DNA from 2 places in the Gorillibacterium sp. sgz306347 genome. Region 2 is predicted to be linked to the other one. Evidence: riboswitches for the same ligand, from Rfam matches in the RefSeq annotation. Region 2 holds a riboswitch; the other holds the start of a gene.
What was found. Region 2 has a riboswitch for cyclic di-GMP ahead of AC6I6H_RS14235 (anti-repressor SinI family protein). Riboswitches for the same ligand answer to the same signal wherever they lie in the genome.
Positions count from the first base shown of each region.

Region 1: linked by a shared signal. The riboswitch ahead of AC6I6H_RS17570 (transglutaminase domain-containing protein) and the one ahead of AC6I6H_RS14235 (anti-repressor SinI family protein) in region 2 are both predicted to bind cyclic di-GMP.

Region 1 is NZ_JCAPET010000038.1:36,415-44,009, reverse strand. It holds cyclic di-GMP riboswitch class I at 1,029-1,110, shown strand; cyclic di-GMP riboswitch class I at 1,166-1,249, shown strand; gene AC6I6H_RS17570 (transglutaminase domain-containing protein) at 1,264-2,076, shown strand; gene AC6I6H_RS17565 (BMP family lipoprotein) at 2,352-3,488, shown strand; gene AC6I6H_RS17560 (ABC transporter ATP-binding protein) at 3,582-5,108, shown strand; gene AC6I6H_RS17555 (ABC transporter permease) at 5,105-6,187, shown strand; gene AC6I6H_RS17550 (ABC transporter permease) at 6,189-7,139, shown strand; gene AC6I6H_RS17545 (LysR family transcriptional regulator) at 7,527-7,595, opposite strand, start outside.
Region 2 is NZ_JCAPET010000025.1:9,923-17,517, reverse strand. It holds gene AC6I6H_RS14250 (DUF3863 domain-containing protein) at 1-45, shown strand, start outside; gene AC6I6H_RS14245 (hypothetical protein) at 534-806, shown strand; gene AC6I6H_RS14240 (pentapeptide repeat-containing protein) at 882-1,487, opposite strand; cyclic di-GMP riboswitch class I at 1,700-1,787, shown strand; gene AC6I6H_RS14235 (anti-repressor SinI family protein) at 1,824-2,021, shown strand; gene AC6I6H_RS14230 (YitT family protein) at 2,260-2,880, opposite strand; gene AC6I6H_RS14225 (Lrp/AsnC family transcriptional regulator) at 3,086-3,529, shown strand; gene AC6I6H_RS14220 ((2Fe-2S) ferredoxin domain-containing protein) at 3,708-4,013, shown strand; gene ald (alanine dehydrogenase) at 4,049-5,167, shown strand; gene AC6I6H_RS14210 (SDR family NAD(P)-dependent oxidoreductase) at 5,623-6,384, shown strand; gene AC6I6H_RS14205 (ThuA domain-containing protein) at 6,707-7,372, opposite strand; gene AC6I6H_RS14200 (VOC family protein) at 7,396-7,595, opposite strand, start outside.

The sequences.
Region 1 (7,595 bases), on a different contig from region 2:
CAGAGGCGGCATTCCAGCTAACGCCGGATTCCGGAGCGGGAATGACACGGACATTTCGAATGATGCCAAAAGCCGGCCATTGAAAAAGGCGGGGTCCTGCCTCGCCCCATGTCTGCAATCCGCCCCCCCCTTCTATGACGTGCATATCAGCCATTACGAACTGAACCCGGGTGAATCCGGGTTTTTTTGTGGTTTTTCCTGTTTCCCGGAATACCGCTTGCCCCGAAAAGAATCCGGGGAAAGCGGGCGCTTAGGAGGCTTGCATATGAGAAGGTAAACGGGGATAGCGTGAAGGAAAATGAAACGGCCATGGGGCCCTTCTGTTCGGTGCCGCTCCACCGCCGTGCGCTAACGGTTGCTACAGCGCTTATTTGCGCAAAAATCGGCCTTTTTTACGGCTAACGGTTGCCACGGCGCCTATTTCGCAAAATCACGGGCCAAAACAAACAAAAAACCGAAAATAAGCCCTGTGGCAACCGTTACAAATTGAAAGCCCCTTTTTTGAAGCAAATAGCCTCTGTGGCAACCGTTAGCCCTCCAAGCTCACCTCCGAGACATCACATACTGTGAAAATTACGGGAAGGAGATTAGCTCGGGGCTAAAATAGCCATCGGACGGCTCAAAAGGAGGCGTATGGGAGAACGAGTCTCAGCCATCGCTACCGTCAAGAGCGGCGACGGCTGCCGTTCCCGCATTTTCAGGCGTGTTTTTATTCGGGTAAAGCATATGTTGAAAAGAGGCTTGCCGACTACCGCCCAGTTAATAGCCCGCCTGTCCGGTAGCAAATGCTTAAACGGGCGGCTATGCTAGCCGGATCGTCTATCAGCCTCTTTCAAGGAATAGATTTGGAGCCGTTTCATCTTCCGTTGTTTTCCGGTAAATAGCGCAAATAGCAGCGCCGCGTAGAATTTAGGCAGCATGAGAGGACTACGATTCTTCCGAAAACCGGAGCAAATGTTTCTGAAAAATTTGACGAAAAGCCTTGATTCTTTCTCATTTTCTGGTAAACTAGTACTAGTAAAAGCTTACACGATAAATGGCAAACCTATCGAAAGGTAGGGACGCAAAGCTACAGGGCCTTCCCCCCGGGGGTGGCAGCCAGCTACCGAATGGACAGGCTTTTTTTGTTGCATTCCATCGGCTTCACATTTATCGGATAAAGCTAACCACGACAAGGCAAACCTGCCGAAAGGCAGGGACGCAAAGCTACAGGGCCTGTCCCCTCCGGGGGTGGCAGCCAGCTACCGAAAAGGGGTTTTATCCATGCGTAAATTCATCCTGCCGTTTCTCTCTGCCATGGTATTGTCTCTCGGTCTTTCCGCATATGCGCCCGCTGCTGAAGCGGCTTCCAGCGCCTCGTGGCTGGACAAGTCCAATCTTCACCGCGGCGTCATTGCTGTAACCTATAACGCCGAAGCTTCGGTAAAAACCAAAGTGATGATCTCCAAAGACAAGAGCACCTACACGTACGATCTGCTGCCGGCCGAAGACAAGCAAGCGTTCCCGCTGCAATCCGGCAACGGCGAGTACAAAGTTTCGATTCTCGAGAACGTTTCGGGCAACAAATACCGTACCCTTTACAGCGACTCCGTCAAGGTTTCGCTGAGCAGCAGCTCGGCGGTTTATCTCAATTCCGTTCAAAACGTAGATTGGAAGAACGCAACGCAAGCCGTCAAGAAAGCAAAGGAACTGACGAAGAACCTGAAGACGGACGAGCAAAAGGCCAAAGCCATCTACAATTACATTGTGGCGAATGTCAAATACGACTACGAGCTGGCCAAAACGGTCAAGGGCGGCTACATTCCGGACATCGACAAAGTATTGGCCGACAAGAAGGCCATCTGCTACGGTTACTCGTCTCTGTATGCGGCCATGCTCCGCAGCGTCGGGGTTCCGACGAAGCTGGTTATGGGCCAATCCTCGCTGGTCGATGAATACCACGCCTGGAACGAAGTTCTCCTGAACGGCAAGTGGGTCATTGTCGACACCACGGTTGACGCCGGCTATAAACAAGGGAACCTGAAAACGTCCTTCGCCAAGAAAGCGTCCGACTATCAAGGGGCCAAAGTTTATTAAGAAGAAATTCCTCGACTACATTTACTGTGCGATAGCGCCGACCATCAAAACCCTTGCCTCCTCACATGGAGCGTGAGGGTTTTTCGAACGTTTTGGACACATTAAAGGAGAATGATCGCAATTCCGCCTCATGTAATCGTTTACCTTTCAAAAAAGGGTGGAAAAACGCGAAAAGTGGCTGAAAATCAGTTGAAACTGGCGGTTGTTTTGCTTATAGTTAGAACTGGACAAACCAATGGTTTCCCAATAATTCAGGATATCGGGGGCAATGACGAATGAAAAAAGGCTTTCTTGTATTAACCATCTTCGTGATGATGATGGGTCTTCTGGCAGCTTGCGGCACCAAGGAAAGCGCAAGTCCTTCCCCGTCGGCGACGGCTGGCGGAGCGGCTGCAACCACGGAACCTTCGGAAAGCGCACCGGCCGGAAACGCCGACTTCAAAGTGGGCATGGTTACGGATGCTGGCACCATCGACGACAAATCCTTCAACCAAGGCACCTGGGAAGGCATTGAAAAGGCAACCTCCGAATTCGGTCTGGAACACAAGTACCTGAAACCTACCGGTACGACGGAAGCCGACTACACCAAGGAAATCGGCAACCTGTACGATGCAGGCTTCAAGTTTATCGTAACGCCGGGCTTCAAATTCGAAACGGCGATCTTCAAAGCACAAGAGAAATACAAAGACGCAAAATTCGTTATCATCGACGGCGCTCCTCACAGCGGCGACAGCAAATACTCCGTTGCCGAGAACACCGTCGCGATTTTCTACGCCGAGCATGAATCCGGCTTCCTCGCCGGCGTCGCTGCCGCTCTCGAGCTGAAGGAAGGCGAAGCGGGCTTTATCGGCGGCATGGAAATCCCGGCCGTTCAGAAGTTCAACTGGGGCTTCCAGCAAGGCGTTGCATACGCAAACGAAAACCTTGGCACGAAGCTGAGCATCAAACCGGAAAACGTCGTTTACCAAGGCAGCTTTGACAACTCCGCCGCTGGCGGACAACTGGCCGCCCAAATGTACGACCGCGGCGTAAAAGTCATCTTCACCGCAGCCGGCGGCGTAGGCGTTGGCGCGATCAACGAAGCCAAAAACCGCGCAGGCCAAGCCTGGGTTATCGGGGTTGACGTTGACCAATACGCGGACGGCATCTACGAAGGCGAAAAATCGGTCATCCTGACCTCCGCTATGAAGAAAATCGACCAATCCGCTTACGACATGATCAAAGCGGAGCTGGACGGCGCGTTCCCGGGCGGACAAACCTTGACGTTTGACGCGAAGAACGACGGCATTGGCATTCCGGAAGAAAACCCGAACCTGAGCGCAGAAACGGTTGCCAAGGTCCAAGAAACCTTCGAGAAGCTGAAGGCTGGCGAAATCACGGTTGCTGCCGAAAAAGGCGACCTGATCAAGTAATTCAGACCGAAGCCAAAAAAAAGACGGGTTCCTCCGTCTTTTTTTTGGCTTGAAGTCGAAAAGGATACCATAACGAAAAAAGGGAGTCGTTGCATGGACTACGTAGTCGAGATGCACAACATCCGCAAAGAATTTCCCGGTGTCGTCGCCAACGACAACATTACGCTGACGCTGAAAAAAGGGGAAATTCACGCCCTCCTCGGCGAGAACGGGGCGGGCAAGTCAACCTTGATGAGCATCCTGTTCGGCATGTACCAGCCGGACCGCGGCACGATCAAGATCCGCGGCAAGGAAATGAAAATCGCCAACCCGAACGTCGCCAACGACCTGGGCATCGGTATGGTGCACCAGCATTTCAAGCTGGTTGAGAATTTTACCGTTACCGAAAACATCATTTTGGGCCAGGAAGTGAACCGGTACGGCGTGGTGCTGGACGTCAAGACGGCCGCCCGCCGGATCGAAGAGCTGTCCAAGCAGTACAGCCTGAACGTAGACCCCTATGCCAAAATTGAAGATATATCGGTCGGCATGCAGCAGCGTGTGGAAATCCTCAAGATGCTGTACCGCGACGCCGAAGTGCTTATTTTTGACGAACCGACGGCAGTCCTGACCCCGCAGGAAATTCAGGAGCTCGGAAAGATCATGAAGAGCCTGATCGCCGAAGGAAAATCGATTATCCTGATCACCCATAAATTGAAAGAAATCAAAGCGCTGGCGGACCGCTGCACGGTCATCCGGCGCGGCAAAACGATCGGAACGGTGGATGTCGCCGATACGAGCGAAGCCCTCATGGCCGAAATGATGGTCGGCCGTCAGGTTTCGTTCCGGGTGGACAAGAAGCCCGCCACACCGGGGCCGACCGTGCTGGAGCTGGACAACCTGTCGGTAAAAAGCGGCAAAAAGGTGCTGGCGTTGAAGTCCTTTTCCCTCGACGTGCACGCCGGCGAAATTGTCGGGATTGCCGGTGTCGAAGGCAACGGACAGACCGAGCTGGTCGAAGCGATTACCGGCCTGCGCAAAATTGAATCGGGCAGCATTTTGTTCGGCGGCAAGGAAATCTCCGGCGCGTCGATCCGCCAGCGCATCCGCAGCGGAATCGGGCACATTCCAGAAGACCGGCAGAAGCGGGGCCTTGTCCTCGACTATACCCTGGAGGAAAACATGGTCCTGCAGGTGTACAACCGGAAGCCGTTTGCCGAACGCGGCCTGCTCCGCAAATCGGCGATTCGCGAGTACGCCAACCGGATTATCAAGAGCTTTGACGTCCGTTCCGGCCAGGGAGCGACCTCCGTGGTGCGTTCGCTTTCCGGCGGCAACCAGCAGAAGGCGATTATCGGCCGCGAAATCGAGCTGAACCCCGATCTGCTGATCGCCGTGCAACCGACGCGGGGCCTTGACGTCGGGTCGATTGAATACATTCACAAGCGCCTTGTGGAGCAAAGGGACAGCGGGAAAGCGGTTCTGCTCATCTCGCTTGAGCTGGACGAAATCCTGAATTTGTCCGACCGCATCGCCATTGTCAATAATGGGGAACTTATCGGTGTGGTCAATGCGAAGGATACCAACGAAAACGAAATCGGACTGATGATGGCCGGCGTGAAGAAGGAGGTAGGGGCATGAAAAACACAGCGGTTTCCCTGCTTGCCGTTCTGTTCGGTCTGATTGCCGGTGCGATCCTGATGCTGGTGACCGGCCACAACCCGATGGATGGGTATTCTTACTTGTTCCAAGGGGGCTTGAAAAACATCCAGCGCATCGGCGACACGCTGGCGACGGCCACCCCGCTTATTTTTACCGGGTTGTCGGTAGCGTTTGCTTTCCGGACCGGTCTGTTCAACATCGGCGCACCGGGTCAAATGCTGATCGGCGGCCTTTGCGCCACGGCGGTCGGCCTGAACTTTGACGGTCCCCGGCTTCTGGTGCTTGTCGCCATGGTGCTTTCGGCCTTTGTCGGCGGCGCCCTGTGGGGGACGATCCCCGGTATTCTGAAAGCCAAATTCAACGTGCACGAAGTCGTGTCCTCCATCATGATGAACTGGATCAGCTACTGGACGGTTTATTATGCGGTGCCGGCTTACTTCAAGGGCCAATACCTGGAGACGGAATCGCAGCCTTTGCCGGAAGCGGCTACCCTGCGCTCCACCTTTTTGTCCGATTTGTTCGACGGCTCGTACATCAACTGGGGGATTATCCTCTCCCTGGCGGGCGTTCTGATCGTGGCGTTTATCATCAACAAAACGACGCTCGGCTATGAGCTGAAAGCCGTCGGCTACAACCGCCATGCGGCGGAATATGCCGGGATCGCCGTCAACCGCGGAATCGTGCTTTCGATGATCATCGCCGGCGGTTTGGCCGGCTTGGGCGGCATTACCCAATATGCCGGCAATGCGTCCAATATCCAGATCGGGATTCTTCCCTCCCAGGGGTACGATGGCATCGCGGTGGCGCTGCTCGGCGCGAACTCGCCCTTCGGCGTGCTGCTGGCGGCCATATTCTTCGGCCTGCTGTACTCCGGACGAGGTTTTATGAACGCCATGACGGAGATTCCGCCGGAGATTGCGGACTCCATCATTGCTATCATCATTTATTTCGCGGCAACCAGCATCCTGATCGAGCGTCTGGTCCGCTGGCTCGTGCGGCGCCGCCGTGCGGAGCGCAAGCCCGAAGAAACCGCGAAGGAAAAGGGAGGAGAAGCTTGAGATGTGGGATACAATCCTGTTGATTTTCCCTTACGCCATCGCCTATACGATCCCTCTCCTCATCGCGGCCCTTGGCGGACTGTTCAGCGAACGAAGCGGCGTCGTCAACATCGGGCTGGAGGGCTTGATGATCATCGGCGCGTTTACCGGCGCCTTCACGGTATTCAAGCTGCAGGACACCATGCCGACCTGGGCGGCGCTCAGCATCGGCTTGCTCGTCGGCTTTGTCGGCGGGGCGTTGTTCTCGCTGCTTCACGCCTTTGCGAGCATTAACCTGAGCGCGAACCAGGTTATCAGCGGGACCGCGATCAATATGGTGGCCGGGGCGCTGACGATCTTCCTGGCCCGGAATATCACCGGCAGCGGGAACATTCGAATTACCCGCGGCTTTACTCAGGAGAACATTCCGTGGCTTGCCGATATTCCGGTTATCGGAGACTTTTTCTTCACCAAAACGTATCCGACCACATGGCTCGCGCTGATCATTCTGGCCGCCTGCACCTTCCTGCTGTACAAAACCTCGTTCGGCCTTCGTCTTCGCGCCTGCGGCGAGCATCCGCACGCAGCCGAAGCGGCCGGCGTCAGCGTCCGGAAGATGCGCTACATTGGCGTTTTGATCTCCGGCGGCTTTTCCGGTCTGGCCGGGGCGATTATTATCGTTACCTATGCGGGCGAGTTTACCGGCACTGTCGCCGGTCTCGGCTTCCTCGCGTTGGCCTCGCTGATTTTCGGCCAGTGGAGACCGCTTGGCGTTTTGGCGGCCACCTTCTTCTTCGGCTTTGCCAGCACCGTGGCGAACGTATCGCAGGCCGTTCCGGCGCTGAACGTATTCCCGCCGATCATCCTCAAGATTTTCCCGTATGTGGTGACGCTACTCGCGCTGATCCTGTTCTCAAAATCTTCCCGGGCCCCGAAAGCGGCAGGGGAGCCGTTCGATTCAGGCAAGCGGTAAGCGAAAATTCCATTATAGGCGCGCGAGCAAGCCTTTGCCGGCATGTGCGCCAGCAAAAAAAGCCGTTTTCGGCCCGGAGTTATCCGGCCGGAGACGGCTTTTGTGCGTTATAAAACGCAGAGGGCGTGGGTTCAAAAAGCGGCGGGTAGCGACCCCAAGCCCAACAGCGCGGGAGGCGGAATGCGCGGCAAGAGCATCTTTGATTAAGCGGGAGCTGGATGTGCGGCAAGAGCATCTTTGGTTAAGCGGGAGGCGGAATGCGCGTCAAGGGCATCCGTGGTTAATGCGGGAGCTGGATGTGCGGGCAAGAGCATCCCCAGCTAAAACGGGAACCGGATGGTGCGGGCAACGCGTCTTTTGCTGCGTCTCCGGTTGGATCGCTCTGCTTCAAGTCCCGGTGCCGAGCGCTTTGCATGCTTTCGCTTCAGCCTCGTTTTCCATTCGCCATTTGGCGGC
Region 2 (7,595 bases):
TTTGAAAGCAACTTGGACCGATTTCATTCAACGTTTTCCTGCTGAAGTTGATGTGGAGATTACAGGCGTGCAGCGAAAGCAAGGTTGTCCGAGTTGAAATTTAACGATCCGGTCCTCTATGAGTGATCCATAACTTATCAGTGCGCCCATACCCGAGCACGAAATGTGCTTAGGGTATGGGTTGTATTTTTTATCGGCAGGCGCAGCCTGCGTTTTTTGTCTCTGCACCGAAAGGGGAAAGCCAAGCGTCAAGCCTACTAAAGCCATACTTTTTCTACTAAATGGAATAAAGTATACTTATAGGAAGGAGTATATTTGACAGGGGATTAAATAGGGACGAATTTCGTTAAAAGGGTCTCCAGGAGGAGGGCTTTGCAGCAACTGAGGCTTTTCCCGCACATCGGGAGGAAGCGTTCATCGGGTTTCCAAAAGGAGGATATCCGCTTTCCGGGGGAACTGCGGGAAGCGGGACTTATTGGAAGACGGAAGCGGCCGGCGCAATCCGGCGAAAAAAATAAAGGGGAGGGACAGCCATGTTTGGGTTGCTGACAATCATCATCAATCTGATTATTGCGGCCGTGGTCTTTTTTGTTCTGTATGCAGTCGTGAAAGCGGCGATCAATCACTCGGTGCTTCACGAAACGTATCTGACGATTGCCAGCATGCGGGAGCAGCAGGAGAAGGACATGATGCGGATGAGAAAGCAGCTGGCGGAGCTGCAGGAAACGCTGGATGATCTGAAGGAGGAACGGACGGTCAGCGGCAGCGGGGTGTCGCCAGACGAAGGAGAGCCGCGCCAAAGTTGAGCGGCCTTCCGCAAAAGGAGCGCGGGCGGCAAGGCCCGCGCTTCAGGCGGCACCGCGGACCGGAGCCCTCCCGGGTCAATCGATTTTGGCTCCGTAGCAGCGGGCCAGCGCGACGGCCTGTGCAAGATCGAGGCGGGCGCCGGTCACGTCGAAGGCTTTGAAATCTACGCCGTCCATGACCGCTTCCCGGAAATCGGCGCCTTTTACGGCGGCCTGATGCAGCCGGGCGCGAGTTAAATCCGCTCCGCGCAGGTCCGCCTTCTCCAGCTTGCATTCCGACAGATCCGCCTCGACAAACCGGATGCCGCGCAGCGGCTGTTTGTTCAGCCGCGCCCGCCGCAAATTGGTATAGGACCAGTCTCCGCCGGTCAGCGTAATGCCGTCCAGATTGGCGCCGGCGAAATCGGAACCGGTCATTTTGCAATCCTCGAACCGGGCTACAAACAGGGAGGCATTCTCGAAACGGCAGTTGGTGAACGCCGAACCGGTATGGCGCGATGCGTTCAGCAGAGCGCCGCCGAAGTCGCAATCGGCAAACCGGGTGTTGATCGTGGCGCATTCCTCCAAAGAGGTGCCGCGGAACCGGCAGCGCTCGAACGTGCACCGGATCAATTCGCCCTCCCGCAGATCCTGGCCGCTGAAATCAACCTCCGTATAGGTACGTTCCTCATAAGAAAACACCGTTTTATCCATCCTTTCCCGTGGCTGAAGCCGCTGTCTTGTCTCTTTTTCCATCTTACACAAAATGAACCGGTGCCGAGCGTTTTTTTCGCAGAACGGGTGGAGCAAATGCCGGATGAAAAAATGAGAAGCCGTCAAAAAGTGACAAACTTAACATTTTTCTTGTGGTATGCTACTGTTGGTAAAATTGCTTCGTTCCTTTGAGGCCGAGCAACAGCAAAGGGCTAACCCGGCTGAAAAGCGGGGGCGCAAAGTTACAGGTCTTCTGTATGCAAGTACAATGACGGCTGGACTGCCTGGGGAATCGGTACTTCTGATTTTACGGAGGGGTAAACGATGATCCAACTCAACTCACCGCACGAGGGCAAACTTGACCGGGAATGGATGGAGCTGCTGTCCGAAGCGCATCGGATGGGGATCGGCATCGAGGAAGTGAAGGAATTCTTTCGCACTACCGCCAGAAAAGAACTTAGGCACCGCATACCGCAGGAGTACCCGGCAGCGAACGGGAAACGCATCCACCGGATCGGGTAAGCAAATGGTTTCCGCCGAAGGAAGCGCCGGGGATTGTCCGCATTGCCAGGCTGCAAAGACGCCCGCCACCGTTCGTGCGAAGCAGGCGTCTTTTTGTTTCGCGGAAACGGACTGACCGGGCGGCCCTGCCCGGATCGGAAGACAGCGGATTATGGCGGAGCCGTTACCCGGTGTGCGATTCCGGTTTCTCCGGTGCTTGAAGAGACTTTCCTTCTTCGGAGGATGAGGGAGAGACTGGTTACGCGGTCGGCTGGGCGCTTGGCCCCAGCGGCACGCGGCCGACGGCGGCGCGGGTTTTTTCCGCGATCCGGGTTTTGAAGAAGCTGATGATCGCCGAGGTCACAGCAATGGAAAGGACCGAGTACACGCCGCGTACGATGCCGACGGAAGAAAGGCTGATCAAAACCACGGCGCAGTCGAAGGCAAAATTGATTTTGCCGGGATTCCAGCCGTAACGCTGCTGGAGAAACAGCGCCAGGATGTTCGATCCGCCCAGCGACGCGCCGTTCGAAAACAGCAGCGACAGCCCCAGTCCGATGATCACGCCGCCTGCGAGAGCGCCGAACAAAGGGTGCAGCTCAAAGGCGGGGAGCCACCGGTCGGCGGCCGTCAGGAGAGAAAGCAGTGTGACCGACAACACGGTGTAGAGCGTAAAGCGCCATCCGAGCCGCATCACGGAGAAGACATAGAAGGGAACATTGATAGCAAAAAACAGGATGCCGAAGGGGGTCTGCAGCAGATAAGACAGCCCGAGAGCAAGCCCGGCCGTTCCGCCGGTCACCGCGTGTGCGTGCTTTAGCAGTAAAAAGCCGGCTGCCGCAAGTAAACAGCTGAGGAAAATCAAGCTTATCTTTCGCATGGAGGGTACCGCCTTCTGTCGGAAGATCGGACCGCTTCGGGTCCGTCAGGGCGGCGGGCCGCAACGCGACCGCCGGAATGTTTGTTTTAGGATAGCTTACGAAAGCGATGTCAAACCATATCACATTGAAGAAAAACATATGTTACTATTGGTAACACTGAAGCCTTTTAGGAAACATAAACTACATTTTGAAAGTTGGGCGTTTATGGACCACATTGATAGTGAAATGCTGAAACTTCTGCAGGCGGACGGGCGCATGACCGTCAGCGAGCTGTCCAAACGGCTGGCGCTGAGCCGGCCGAGCGTGTCGGAGCGGCTGCTGCGGCTCCAGGAGAAGGGCGTGATCATGGGATTTTCCGCCCGCGTTTCGCCGGAGGCGGTAGGGCGCAATACGCTGCTGATGATTCAGATCAGCGAATTGAAGGTTTCAGCCCAGGAATTTGAGCAGAAGATCAAAGAAGATGAGGATATCATCGAATGCCACCGGGTCACGGGGATGATCGGGTATATTCTCAAAGCGGCGGTCGAAGGCATGGACGGCCTTCGTCTTCTGGTGGACCGGCTCATGCCCTACGGATCGATCAATACCTCGGTGGTGCTGACCTCTCCCGTCTCGTACCGGCCCGTGCTGCCAAAGGAAAACAAATAGGGAAGTGAGGAAAGATTACATTTGGGTGTTTATCAGGAGAATATTGTTAAATATTTGAGAACAATCGGCGGAATCGCTCTTCTATCCCGTGAAAGGGCGCTATAATACGGCTAACAAACGTCATTAAATCTGACATTTGCGGCGCGAATTTATGGCGAAGGAGACGGTTGAATTGAACATGCGGATGAAGGCGTTGAAACGGCATCTTTTTTTCTGCTGCAGCGAGCACTGCAACAACCAGGAAGCCGAGGAGGTCATGGAGGCTTTCAAGGAACAGCTGGTGGAGCGCGGCATTCACCGGGAGGTCAAAATCAACAAATCGAGCTGCCTCGGTTTGTGCGGGAACGGAGCTTTTGCTATCGTATACCCCGAGGGCGTTTGGTACTATGATTTGACCCCCGAGGATGTGCCGCGGATCGTCGAAGAGCATTTTGTCGGCGGCGAGATTGTCGAGGACAAAATGATGATGAAGCTGACGGTGTAAACGGAGGGCCGGTCAAACGGAAGGGTGGGCCTGCGATGATCATCGGCGTTCCGAAGGAAATCAAAAACCGGGAATACCGGGTGGGCGTTACGCCAAGCTCCGCAGCCGCCTATGCGGGAGCGGGGCATGAGGTGCGGGTGGAAGCCGGAGCCGGCGCGGGAATCGGTTTTCCCGACGAGGCATATGAAAAGGCGGGCGCCCGCATCGTCCGGACCGCTGAGGATGCGTGGGCGGCCGACATGGTGGTGAAGGTCAAGGAACCGCTGCCGGAGGAGTACGGCTTTTTCCGGGAGGGGCTGGTGCTTTACACGTACCTGCATCTGGCGCCTGAACCGGAGCTGACGCGGGCGCTTGCGGAGAGCAAAGTGACGGCGATCGCTTATGAAACGCTGCAGCTGGATAACGGGAGTCTGCCGCTCCTTGTTCCGATGAGCGAGGTGGCCGGCCGGATGTCCGTCCAGATCGGCGCGCATTTTCTGGAAAAGGCGCATGGCGGCAAAGGCGTGCTGCTGGGCGGCGTCCCCGGTGTCGAGCCGGGACGGGTTACGATTCTCGGAGGCGGCGTGGTGGGCGTGAACGCGGCCAAAATGGCGGTCGGCCTCGGGGCGGACGTCCGGATCTTGGATGTGAAGCCGGAGCGGCTGCGGCAGCTGGACGATTTGTTCCAGGGGCGCGTGCGGACGCTCGTGTCTTCTCCAGGCAGCATTGCCGAAGCGGTCCGATGCGCCGATCTGCTGATCGGGGCCGTGCTGATTCCCGGCGCCCGTGCGCCAAAGCTGGTCACGGCGGACACGGTGAAGGCCATGTCCGCCGGGTCGGTGATCGTGGATGTCGCCATCGACCAGGGCGGCTCCATCGCGACCATCGACCGGATCACTTCGCACGACGATCCGGTGTATGAGAAGTTCGGCGTGCTTCATTACGCGGTCGCCAACATGCCGGGCGCGGTTCCCCGCACGTCGGCGATAGCGCTTAACAACGCGACGCTGCCGTACGGGCTTGAGCTTGCAGGCCGCGGCTGGCGCGAAGCCGTCCGCCGGAGCCCGGCCGTGGCGAAGGCGCTGAACGCCGCCTGCGGAAAGATCACTCACCCGGCCGTCGCCGAAGCGCACGGGTATGCCTACACGCCGCCCGCGGACGTTGCCGCCGGTTGAGGGCTGTCCGGCGCGCGGGTGCATGCCGGCGCAAGCCTCAGAGTGCCCCGGAGCCGAATAGAGCGTTGGATTGGCGGTTAGTGCAGCACGTTCCCGCTGGCTTTTTTTGAGCTGTGGGACCTTGAAGGGTCAGGTCAATCGGGCCACGGTTGGCACTTTGGAAGGTCGACCCATCACGCTGCACTTTGCACGCACGCCTCTCCAACTGGGGGGGCGTGCGCTTTAGCTTTTCGGCCGACTGCGAGCTTGCTCATTACAGTCTGCACCCCCCCGCACCCGATCTCGTTTCATCCCCGCGGCCTCTTTTGGTATACTGGTGGAAACAGACGGCGATGCGGAGAAATCCGCGCGGATGCGGCGCGCTGTCGCCGGTTTTTCGCGCGGTTTGGCCTTGTTCACGGACATGCCTTCCGTTCCGCCGGTTATCCATCTCCAGACAGGAAGGACGAACCGGAATGAACATCGACTTGACCGGCAAAACAGCGCTTGTCACCGGCGCTACCGGCCAACTGGGCCGCGTGATGGCCCGTACTCTGGCTTCTTGCGGGGCCGACATCATTATTCATTACAACAGCAACAGCCGCAAAGCGGAGGAGCTGCGCGATGAAATCCATGCGCTCGGGCGGCGGGCTTTGCCCCTGCAGGCGGATGTCACCTGCCTGGACTCCATCATGGCAATGAAGGAACGGGCGGTCGCCGAGTTCGGAGGCGTCGATATCGTCGTCGCGAATGCCGTCATTCAATACCAGTGGACCACCATCCTGGAGCAGGCGCCCGAAGACTTCGCCGGGCAGTTCGATTCCTGCGTCATGCAGAGCGTTTACCTGGCCAAAGCATTTATTCCCGGCATGATCGAAAAAGGCGAAGGCCGCTTCGTCGGAATCAACACGGAATGCTCCATGCAAAACACCCCCGCCCAAGCCGCTTACGTAGCCGGGAAGCGCGGCATGGACGGCGTGTACCGCGTGCTGGCACGCGAAGTCGGCGAGCATCAGATCACGGTTAACCAGGTGGCACCCGGCTGGACGATCAGCGATAACGACCGCGCCAACAACACGGAACGCAGCGAGTCCTACGAGCAAACCGTGGCGCTGAAGCGGCGCGGAACCGACCAGGAAATCGCCAACGTTGTGGCGTTTCTGGCATCCGGGCTCGCCAGCTTCATCACCGGCGCTTACGTGCCTGTTTGCGGCGGCAATGTCATGCCGGCCATCTGACGGCCTGCGCCGAACCAAACAAAAAGAACCTTTCCGTCCCGTTCAAAACGGGTGGGAAAGGTTCTTTTATTGTGGCGGGAAGCGGCTGCTCCGCGTGTGCCCTGCGTGCGGGTCAAGCGGCAGGCAACGCCACGACAGCCGGAAGCCCGGCAATGCGCCGCCCCTCTTCGAAGGAGTGGTGCCCGCCGGGCTTAACCGAATCCCGGGTTAACCAGTCAACTCGCCGCCCCTCTTCTGGGGAGAGGGGCCACGCGGGATTAACCGGGTCCTGGGGTTAGCCGGGGAACGCGCCGCCTTCTTCGAAGGAGCGTTGCCCCCGGGCTCAGCCGATTTTGCTTAACCCGGCGGCCCAGGCGAATACCTGGCGCATGGTGTCGACAAAGCCGGGATGCATCAGCCCTTCGCGCAGATGGGCGGGCGTCACGCAGGCGATCCGTCCGTCGCCGTAGCGGTGAACCCAGCCGGCTTCCGATTCGCCGTCGCGCGAGGCGGAGCGCAGAAACACATGCGTGTTCGCCTTGTCGCATTCCACAAAGTAGTGCTCGTCTGCAAAAGCGTACGGAGCGGCGTCCAGCCCGATTTCACTGCACGCAACCGGTGTGTAGGTCACCTCCGCGTGCTCGGATGGATGGCTGATGAACTGGCCGCGCAGCATTTTGACATAGTCCCCTTGCTCGGGATAGGACGCCAGCCCTGAATGCCAGGCGATCCAGGCTCCTCCGTGTGCAGCATATTCCACAATCTGCCGCGATAGGTCCGCGGTCATCCAGCGGGCTTCGGGCTGACCCTGCGGGTCCAGGCGGTCTTCCGCGAAAAGCACCACCGCATCGGGCTTTTGTTCCAGGCGGTCGACCAGGTCGGCGCGCCCGGCATAGTCGAGACGGACTTCGCCGGAGGCGAGATAGGGGGAAAGAATGTGCTCCAGTGCTTCTTTGATCAAGGTTTCGTCATGGTAAAAATCGCCGACGGCGGCCAGGATCCGTTTCATGATGCGCTCCACTCCATATCGAATTAGTCGTTTTCCAGAAGCTCAATCAGAACCTTCAAGTCTTTAACCGAATCGGCGTAAGCGTAACGTCCGCCGGTGTATTCGCCTTTTTGCAGCAGCGGGATGCCGTTTTGCTCCAGCCGCAAAAGCTTGTCCTTCATGCCGTCCACGACAAACGCGATGTGATGGACGCCTTCTCCGCGCTCTTCGAGAAAATCCCGCC